3 regions of the Lysinibacillus sp. NPDC097868 genome follow, and region 1 is predicted to be linked to each of the others. Evidence: riboswitches for the same ligand, from Rfam matches in the RefSeq annotation. Region 1 holds a riboswitch; each other region holds the start of a gene.
The links. Region 1 has a riboswitch for thiamine pyrophosphate ahead of ACIQXJ_RS07770 (ABC transporter substrate-binding protein). Riboswitches for the same ligand answer to the same signal wherever they lie in the genome.
Positions count from the first base shown of each region.

Region 2: another riboswitch for thiamine pyrophosphate. It lies ahead of thiC (phosphomethylpyrimidine synthase ThiC); the one in region 1 lies ahead of ACIQXJ_RS07770 (ABC transporter substrate-binding protein).
Region 3: another riboswitch for thiamine pyrophosphate. It lies ahead of thiW (energy coupling factor transporter S component ThiW); the one in region 1 lies ahead of ACIQXJ_RS07770 (ABC transporter substrate-binding protein).

Region 1 covers NZ_JBIWBS010000001.1:1,581,298-1,584,501, forward strand. Annotated here, with positions in the region: gene ACIQXJ_RS07760 (ABC transporter permease) at 1-547, opposite strand, end outside; gene ACIQXJ_RS07765 (thiamine-binding protein) at 544-837, opposite strand; gene ACIQXJ_RS07770 (ABC transporter substrate-binding protein) at 838-1,833, opposite strand; TPP riboswitch at 2,027-2,138, opposite strand; gene ACIQXJ_RS07775 (hypothetical protein) at 2,575-2,910, shown strand; gene ACIQXJ_RS07780 (sensor histidine kinase) at 3,190-3,204, opposite strand, start outside.
Region 2 covers NZ_JBIWBS010000007.1:94,826-98,029, reverse strand. Annotated here, with positions in the region: gene thiC (phosphomethylpyrimidine synthase ThiC) at 1-1,573, opposite strand, end outside; TPP riboswitch at 1,722-1,836, opposite strand; gene ACIQXJ_RS22715 (AEC family transporter) at 1,884-2,813, opposite strand; gene ACIQXJ_RS22710 (methyl-accepting chemotaxis protein) at 3,059-3,204, opposite strand, start outside.
Region 3 covers NZ_JBIWBS010000001.1:174,996-178,199, reverse strand. Annotated here, with positions in the region: gene ACIQXJ_RS00810 (MFS transporter) at 244-1,440, shown strand; TPP riboswitch at 1,496-1,603, shown strand; gene thiW (energy coupling factor transporter S component ThiW) at 1,781-2,272, shown strand; gene ACIQXJ_RS00800 (VWA domain-containing protein) at 2,331-3,204, opposite strand, start outside.

The DNA.
Region 1 (3,204 bases):
CTGCAATTTTAATACCAGAAAATATAGAAGGATAAGCAAACGGCCATTCTAATTTCCAAAATGTTTGACCTTTTGTAGCACCTATCATTGCAAAATAATGCTTAAGCTCAGGTGATGTTTGACGAAATCCATCCATGGCCGCAATAACGATTGGAAAAAAGCAAACGAGACAAATAATAATCAGCTTCGGTAACAGCCCGAAACCAAACCAAATAATTAATAATGGTGCAAGGACAAGTACAGGCACATTTTGTGACACAATTAAAATCGGATACACAAATGCCCTTACCGTCGCTGAGCGGTGTAATAATATCGCAACACTCAAGCCGAAAAATATACCAATAGCAAGGCCCAGTACCGCTAGCTGTATAGTGGCGAACACATGGGGCATGAACGTTTTATAAGAGTGAACACCTTCAGTAACGATGGCACTCGGCGCTGGTAATAGCCAATGTGGGATGTCAGCCAAACGGATAATGATTTCCCAGATAACTAACAGGAAGGCGATAAAAATAATCGACCTTCCTTTCGTTACTAGCTGTTTCATCCTCGATACTTCTCCGTCAACGTCCCCATTGTAATGCCAGTTGGCTGATATAAAATTTTCACTTGCGTAATAACATTAATGGCACCCAATTCAATCATTTTTTTATTCATCTCTTCAATAATTTGCAGTAAGGTAGACAGTTCACCTTCCATAGTCGTTTCTAGTGGCTGCACTTCATAGCGCACACCTGAAGCATCGATAATCGCAATCGCTGCATCAACGAATGGAATTACATCCTCGTATTTTTCTGTTTTAGGTATAATTTGTACACTAATTAATGAATTAGCCATTTATTTTGCCCCTTTCTCTGGTAAAAAATCATTTGTAAAAGCTTGATCTGCTTGAAATTCGCCTTCTAAAACGTTGTTCTTTGTCATCCAGTCCGCATAGTTTTCCCAAACTGCTAATTTTTGTTCGCCCCATTGTGCTGCATCATCTTGATATTTGTTCACTAACCATTCCTGACTTTTATGCACAAGTGCTTTATCTAAATCAGTTACCGCTTCAAGCAATATATCAGCCGCTTCATTAGGATGCTCAATTGCATACTCATAACCTTTTGTAGTAGCTGCAACAAATGCCTTTACCACATCAGGATTATCCTTAATCATCTTTTCATTCGTTGCAAGTACAGGTGTATAATAATCGAGTTGCTCACTATAGTCTGTTAAATACTGCATATTTAATTTTTCTCCACGAAGCTCCGCCTCAATACCTGTCCAAGCATAATAAATCCATGCAAAATCTATATCCTTCTGCATCATTGTGAAAAAGTCTAAATCTCCAGCATTAACGATATCTAATTTCTTAATATCGGCATGTTCTTTTTGCATTAGAGATTGTAAAACAGCTTGTTCTATCGGGCTTCCCCAACCACCATACGTTTTGTCTTCGTAATCTTTTGGTGACGTAATGCCTTTTGAAGCATCTGATGCAAAGCCAGATGTATTATGCTGAATAATTGCTGCAATCGATACAAGAGGCACGTCTTGAACACGTGCTTGCGTTATACCTTCCTGGTAGCTAACGCCAAACTGAGCTTTGCCTGATGCAACAAGTTGATCTGCCCCTGCATCACCAGGTAATATAATGTCTACGTCTAAACCTTGCTCCTCAAAGTAGCCGAGCTTTTTCGCAACATAAAGTCCTGTATGATTCGTATTAGGTGTCCAGTCCAGTACAACGGATACCTTTTTCAATGTGCTTGTTTCCTCTTTGTCCTCTTTTTCGCTACAACCAACTAATGTTAATAATGCAGCAACAAGAACGAAAAACCACTTTTTCATGCTGTGTCCTCCAAGTCTAGTAGTTTGAAAGTGTTCAAGATTGAATGTTTTCACCAGAAAAGGTATTCTTAGGCCATTTGCATCGCTTCTAATAGATTACACCTAGTTTTAGGCGGAATAATGAGTCCTAAACAAAAAACGCCTAGGAATTATCCCAGACGTTTGCAAACGGTATCAAAAAATAGTATACGAATATTTTTGAATAGATGTTCCCTACGCTGGTACGAGCCAAATCAGGTTCAAAGGGTCAGCGTCTAAACGGACGCAATCTCAGCTGGCAACTTCCAGCCCCCCTACATTCTTAACTTATGAACTTTTCGTTGATTATTATACCCATATCTATCGTAAAATGACAAGCTAGTAATTTTCGTAATTGATAAAAATGAGCTTCTATTGGACTATACAAGTATTCTGCAACATGACTTTTGCAAATAGAAATGTTTTTATGCATGGAATTTGGAACATCAAAAATTCTTCAATACGAAACAGTTAATCTTTTGCAAAACCAACAAGTTAAAAAAGAGTTATTCTCCATACTACACGATATAACTTCCATCACCCTTTGAAAAGATAGTTGCTATGTGTCATTTAGTTATATTTGAAATTAAACTAATTATAGAAAACATTTTTTCTTCGTGATTTTTGAGAGTTTGTGCTTTATTCAAAGTGTCAGGAGTGAGTTGATGAAAAAGCTTTTAAAAATTACCGTAGTATTTCTTGTTTTACTCGGAGCAGCTGGCTATGCTTTATGGCATTTTGGTACAGAAAGTGGAATTTACTTTAGATGACGAAAAACGAGAAGAAGTAAAATCCTATATCAAGAACGATTCGACGGTTCAAGAAATTGCCAGCGAGGCAGCAACTACAAATCCGGATACTCTTCCCTTCCAAACTAAAGAAGAAGCGACACGTGTGTTAATAAAAAAAGTGGGCGTTAATCGTTTACTTGATATTCAGGAACAAGTGCAAAACGGTTCAATTAGTAAGGATGAAGTATTATCCGAAATTGAAGGTAAACTGTCTGAAGATGAAATTTCTGCTTTAAAATATGTTTTATATAAGGAATTGAATAAATAAAACTAGCCATTTGAAAATTTCAATTAAAAATACAGAGACAAAGATTCACATAAAAATTTTCAATACAGCTAAGCACCACATTCGTGTTAGTGGGTATAATAAAACAGGCTCGATTCCTATTAAGTGAAATCGAGTCCTTTTTTCTATCATTTTTCTATTGTTGCTAGTTAAACTAAAGCACACGATTGTTATATAATTTAAGCATTTACAACGTTAAAAGATGTTCTCAAATAAGATTTTGAGAAGCTTTCAATTAGAGCTGTTGCAATTACTAAAGTTTTAATGTTGCGCATA
Region 2 (3,204 bases), on a different contig from region 1:
ATTCTACAGCTCGTTCTGGATCTAACGATAAATTAAATTGATCTCGCCAACGAAACTCAAAGCGAGCCTTCGAAAGAGCGTCATCTCGCTGCTGTGCACCAGGATGACCTTTAGCTAAATCCGCTGCATGTGCTGCAATTTTATATGTGATAACACCTACACGTACATCTTCTCGATTTGGTAACCCTAAATGTTCCTTCGGTGTTACATAGCACAGCATGGCTGTTCCAAACCAGCCAATCATTGCAGCGCCAATAGCAGATGTAATATGATCATAGCCAGGTGCAATATCCGTTGTTAGAGGACCCAATGTATAAAATGGTGCCTCTTTACAAACTTCTAATTGCTTGTCCATATTTTCCTTAATAAGATGCATTGGCACGTGCCCAGGTCCCTCTACCATCACTTGTACATCATGCTTCCAGGCAATTTGTGTTAACTCCCCTAGCGTTTCAAGCTCTGCGAACTGTGCCTCATCATTGGCATCGGCAATTGAACCAGGACGTAAACCATCCCCTAACGAAAAGGCAACATCATACGTTTTCATAATTTCACAAATTTCTTCAAAATGAGTATATAAGAAATTTTCTTGATGATGGAATAGACACCACTGTGCCATAATTGAGCCTCCACGCGATACAATGCCCGTTACACGATTAGCTGTAAGCGGTACATATCGCAGCAACACACCTGCGTGAATTGTAAAGTAATCAACCCCTTGTTCAGCTTGCTCGATTAGCGTGTCACGATACACCTCCCACGTTAAATCCTCAGCAACGCCATTTACCTTTTCAAGTGCCTGATAAATTGGCACTGTTCCAACAGGCACAGCAGCATTACGAATAATCCATTCGCGGGTTGTATGAATGTGCTTACCAGTAGATAAATCCATAATATTATCAGCACCCCATCGTGTTGCCCATGTCATTTTTTCAACTTCCTCTGCGATGGATGAAGTTACAGCTGAATTTCCAATATTGGCGTTAATTTTCACATGGAAGTTACGGCCGATAATCATCGGTTCCGCCTCCGGATGATTTATATTAGATGGCATTATAGCTCGCCCCGCAGCAATTTCTGCACGCACAAATTCTGGTTTTAAATTTTCACGAATCGCTACAAATTCCATTTCTGGAGTAATAATTCCTTGTCTTGCATAATGCAGCTGTGTCACATTACGGCCATTTTTCGCACGTAAAGGTTTGCGAGAAAGCTTTGGAAAAACATTTTCCTTTATGCGCGGGTCATCCGCATTACGAAACCCATTATCCTCTGGCTTAATGGTACGCCCCTCATATTCCTCTACATCGCCCCGTTCTTTCATCCACGCACTACGCAAAGCTGGTAAACCCTTTGTAATATCGACTTTGTAAGTTGGATCCGTATAAGGTCCACTCGTATCATAAACTCGTACAGGCGCATTATTCTCTTCACCAAAGCTACCCGTTGTGGGGCTTAGCTTAATTTCACGCATTGGCACTAATATATCTGGGCGTGATCCTTCTACATATACTTTTTTACTTCCGTCAAAGCTTGTCATAATGTTCATGTTTTTTTCGCTAACTGTTGTCATTTACTATTCCGCTCCCTTTTACGTAAATTATTAAAAGGACCGAATCTAGCCCACTCCAACAAGTAGTATTACAAATAAAAAGCCGAATCCAAAAAGTATTGGATCCGGCTGTACATGTAAGGTTACATTTATCGCAAAGTTCAAGGAGTGCGAAGTTCATTAACTTTCCCACGCTGGTATGAGCCAGATCAGGTCCAAAGGGTCAAGAAACCTCAATGCGTTTCCCTCTCAGCCCGACTCATCAGACTCCCCTAGTTAAGCTATTCAGTTTGATGCTAGTGTAACAGATATTCCTAATAGATGGAAGTCATTAAGTAAATAGTATTTCTGCCATATAAATTACGATTGTTACTGTAATACAGCTAACAATGGTTGAAAAAAGCACCGTTTGTGCAGCGGTTTCTGATCCTAAATCATATTCTAGGGCTAGACTCGAGCTATTACGTGAAGTTGGGAATGCACTCGCAATAAAGAGCGATTGGGCCACAACGCCATCTAAGCCGAGGACAAAAATTATCAACAATGCAACAGCTGGACCTACTACAAGTCGTGTAAAACAGCTAACAAACACCGTTCTATTAAACATTGATTTAATTTCAAGCTGAGATAGTTGCGCACCGAGCGTAATAAGAGCAACAGCGATAAACCCATCAGCAACGTGGTCAATTGGAATACGGATAAATTGAGGAATGCCAATATTACAGAAATTCATTGCCACACCTATAATGAGCGCATGAATAATCGGCATTTTCAGGAAATCCTTCACAATAGCCATACCTGATTTAGTTGAAGAAATTAAATTATATAAACCATATGTATAGGTCGTTACATTTTGAAAAATAACGAGAATAACTTGAATGGCCACCCCAATTGGCTGTGTCACAAAAATCATTTGTGCCACCGGAATGCCATAGTTACCAGAGTTAATGAGTACAACACTATTTTTAAATACCGCTGCTTCTGTTTTCTTTAAACCTAGCCCCTTCGCTATAAAATGACTAAGCACCATTTGACTCCCAATAAAGAGCACAATAAATAACGCCACTTCACCAAGCACCGATAGTTCCACACTCGTTTCATATAAATTTACAAACACAGCTGCTGGCATAAAACAGTATGTAATAAGCTGGGATAGTGCTTTTAAATTAAATTGAAATTTCCTTTGTAAAAACGCCCCAAGTACAAGCAACACCAAAATAGGGGCAACAATTTTAAAGAAAATCATACCCAGATACATCATGGAGGAGACCCCCTTTCATCTTTCTATAGTAAAACTGTTCCCAAACTGGGTCAATGCCCCTCCCCGCTCAACTGTTTACATAAAAAGAGACTGTCCTTGGAAAAGGACAGTCTCAACGTGTCTACAAAGGAAATCAAGAGGTTTTACCGGCGATTTCCTCTGGTTTATCGGCGATTCTCAAGGATTTAGTGGCGATTCCTGAAATCTACGATAATATAATTAGCCATAAAAATGCCCTAGCTTAATTATGCAAGTTTAAATCGATTCACGACTTCTTGTAGCTCTTTAGAAATTTGGTTCATATTATTAATTGATTCTGCAACCTTTTGCATTTCTGCCTGTTGATCCACAGCAGATGCACTTACTTGTTCAGCAGATGCTGCAGTTTCCT
Region 3 (3,204 bases), 1.4 Mb from region 1:
GACTCCTGCGGGAACGCACAACACGTAAGACGCAACAGACCGCGCGCCAGCGAGGGTTGCGGCTTACGGTGTGCCCGCGGAATGCGACGCCCGTAGCGGAAATCAATTGTATTATTCAGAGGAAAAACAATGTCTTCGTTCCGATGACCAGGTCATTCATCTACGACTATAATCCAATAGCCAAGCAATATTTCTTTATGATAGACTGTAATAATGTTTCAATAGAAAAAAGGGGGGGATTCAATGACCCAGCAGAAGTCAAACAAGGCGGCTTTGTATATTTTAATGTTTAATATGTTTATCGCTATGGGGAGCATCGGAATTATTATTCCTGTTATGCCAAAGTATTTACATATATTTGGTGCAGCAGGACAAGTTCTTGGCATGTTAATTGCAACGTTCGCCTTTGCACAATTCATTTTTTCTCCAATTGCTGGGAATCTTTCGGATCGATATGGTCGAAAAAACTTGATTGTTTTTGGTCTGATTGTAACTGGTATTGGGCAAATTTCGTTCGGGCTATCTACAGACGTATGGATGCTTTTTGTTGCTCGTTTCTTAGGAGGTTTAGGTTCTGCCTTTGTAGCACCTCCAATTATGGCGTTTGTAGCAGATATCACAACGTATGAAGAACGAGGTAAAGGAATGGGCATGTTAGGTGCCGCTATGTCTCTTGGTTTTATGATTGGACCAGGTATTGGTGGATTCTTATCTAAAGTTAGTTTGCATTTCCCATTCTTTATGGCTGGAGGAGCTGCTATTATTGCCTCTATCCTTTCATTGTTGTTATTACCTTCTACAAAACCAAGTGCAGCTCAAAAAGCACAAAAGCAAGATAATCTTGTGAGGCAGATGGCACGTTCAGTCCAAATGCCATACTTTGTCATGTTGATTATTATGCTTGTGTTCTCGTTCGGCATCGCCAATTTCCAAACAACATTATCATTATTTGTGACAGACAAATTTAACTACACACCTACCGATATTGCGATAATTTTAACTGTAGGTGGTGCATTTGGTGTTGTTGTGCAGATGTTCATCATCACACCACTCTTTAAGCGCTTTGGGGAAATGAAAGTTGTATTAGTCAATTTATTTATTGCTGCTGTAGCTATTTTCCTAATATTATTTGTTTCTGGCTTTGCACTTATTTTAGTTGTCGCAACGATTTTCTCCACGGCAACAACACTTATTCGCCCAGCCGTCAACACACTGATTTCTAAACTTGCTGGCAATGAACAAGGTTTAGCCGCTGGACTTACCAATGCCTATATGAGTCTTGGAAATATGATTGGTCCTGCACTTGCGGGTCTTTTATTCGATTGGAATATGAACAGTCCGTATATATTTGGAGCAATTATTTTAATGACATGTTTCTTAGTAGCGCTCATTTGGACATTGAAAAAGGCGCCGCATCTTATGCAGCCTGATACAAATTAGTCCATTGACAATTATTTGTAATATGGTACATTTATTATCGAAAAATTAAATCGTTTAACACCACTAGGGGAGTCTTTACAAGGCTGAGACGTATATGCTCATATACGGACCCTTTGAACCTGATCTAGTTCACACTAGCGGAGGGAAGTGGCGACGCTTGCTTTCATGTAATTTAAAAATGCAAGGCCGCTTCCTTTCGTGACAAGGAAGCGGCTTTTTTGTATTCATTTGACAGTGCTATCGGAAATTTCGGGACCTATCGGCGATTTCTAGCATTTTACCGGCGGTTCACTTTGTTCTATCGGCGATTCATCGCACAAAACTAAAAGGAGTAACTATCATGTCTATTCGAAAACTAACTACTATGGCTTTATTAGTAGCTATTGCAGTAGCAGGCTCTACTTTTGTCTCCATTCCAACTGGCATTGCTCGTGCTTATCCTGTACAACATGCGATCAATGTCATCTGTGCCATTCTATTAGGTCCTATGCCTTCTATCATCGTTGCTATAGTTACAGCATTGATTCGTATATTAACAGGCACAGGCTCTCTTTTAGCGATTCCTGGAAGCGTCATCGGTGCGGCATGTGCAGCCTTTGCTTATAAATACAGTCGCAACAACTGGCTAGCTGGTGTTGGTGAAGTATTTGGCACAGGTATTATGGCCTCATTAGTCGCTGTACCATATGCGCAATTATTAATGGGAACATCCGTAGGTGCATTATTTTTTATGCCTGCATTTTTGACATCTAGTTTAATTGGAGCATTTCTTGGTATTATGATTGCTAGCAGTCTACGGAAAACCACATCGCATATGCTTATTACGAAGTAACTTTGTTTATACAAAAACGATGGCACATGCTTTTAGCAATGTGCCATCGTTTTTTTGATTAAGAGCGTTTTTTCATTCCTTTTAATAGCTGTGCAACGTTCGTGTCCTCCGCCTGTACGGTTGCTTCTTCTACAGACTTTTCTTTTTGCTTATGCCTTGTTATAAAGCTCCATCCAAAGCGTCGAATCGTAATATCTACGAAGAATAATAGCATCCCCGTTAATAGTAACCATGTTGCAATATTTTGGCGCTCTGCTCCTTTGTTAGTGAACTTACGGAACACGTCTTGTGGTTCTTTCAAGACAGAGCCACCAGTTCGCTTCGTTAGTTGCTCGACAAGTGTCTCATTCACAGGACGTAATTCATATTCTGCACTGTACGGTACGCTTAGACCAGCCTGATAAATGGCCTGCTCTTCGTCAGCAATACGGAAAAAAATCAACCCTGGTTTAGCTTTGACAACTGCACGTACTTGCGAGGCAGAAATCGTTTCAAGCTGCAAATCAAGCTCCTCGCCAGATTCATCGACAGCGACAATATCTAAAAATGCAGCTTCATTTGTCGGGTCCGTGATGATAAATGAGCCATCTGTATCAAGACGTACATCATAGGCTACATCATTATAACTTGGTAGCATTTGCGAAATGATTGTTTGCCAAAATGATCCCCATTCTTGCCACCTTGCCCAGTCACCAGCCCATTTCCCTGTCGAATCTGATGTGAAAGCAAAAGTTTTACCAAGTCCATATTGCCATTGTGCCAATACAGGGTCTTCCTTCTCGCTTTCAGCTATCACAGCAGCTCCCTGCTTCGCTGTCGTGCCAATATATGCATTCATTTGTGGCACACCATTTGCAAAGAGTGCATTCCATCCAGCTGCATTATAAATTGTAGGGTAAAATGGATTGTCTTCTATATAAGTACGTGAAATC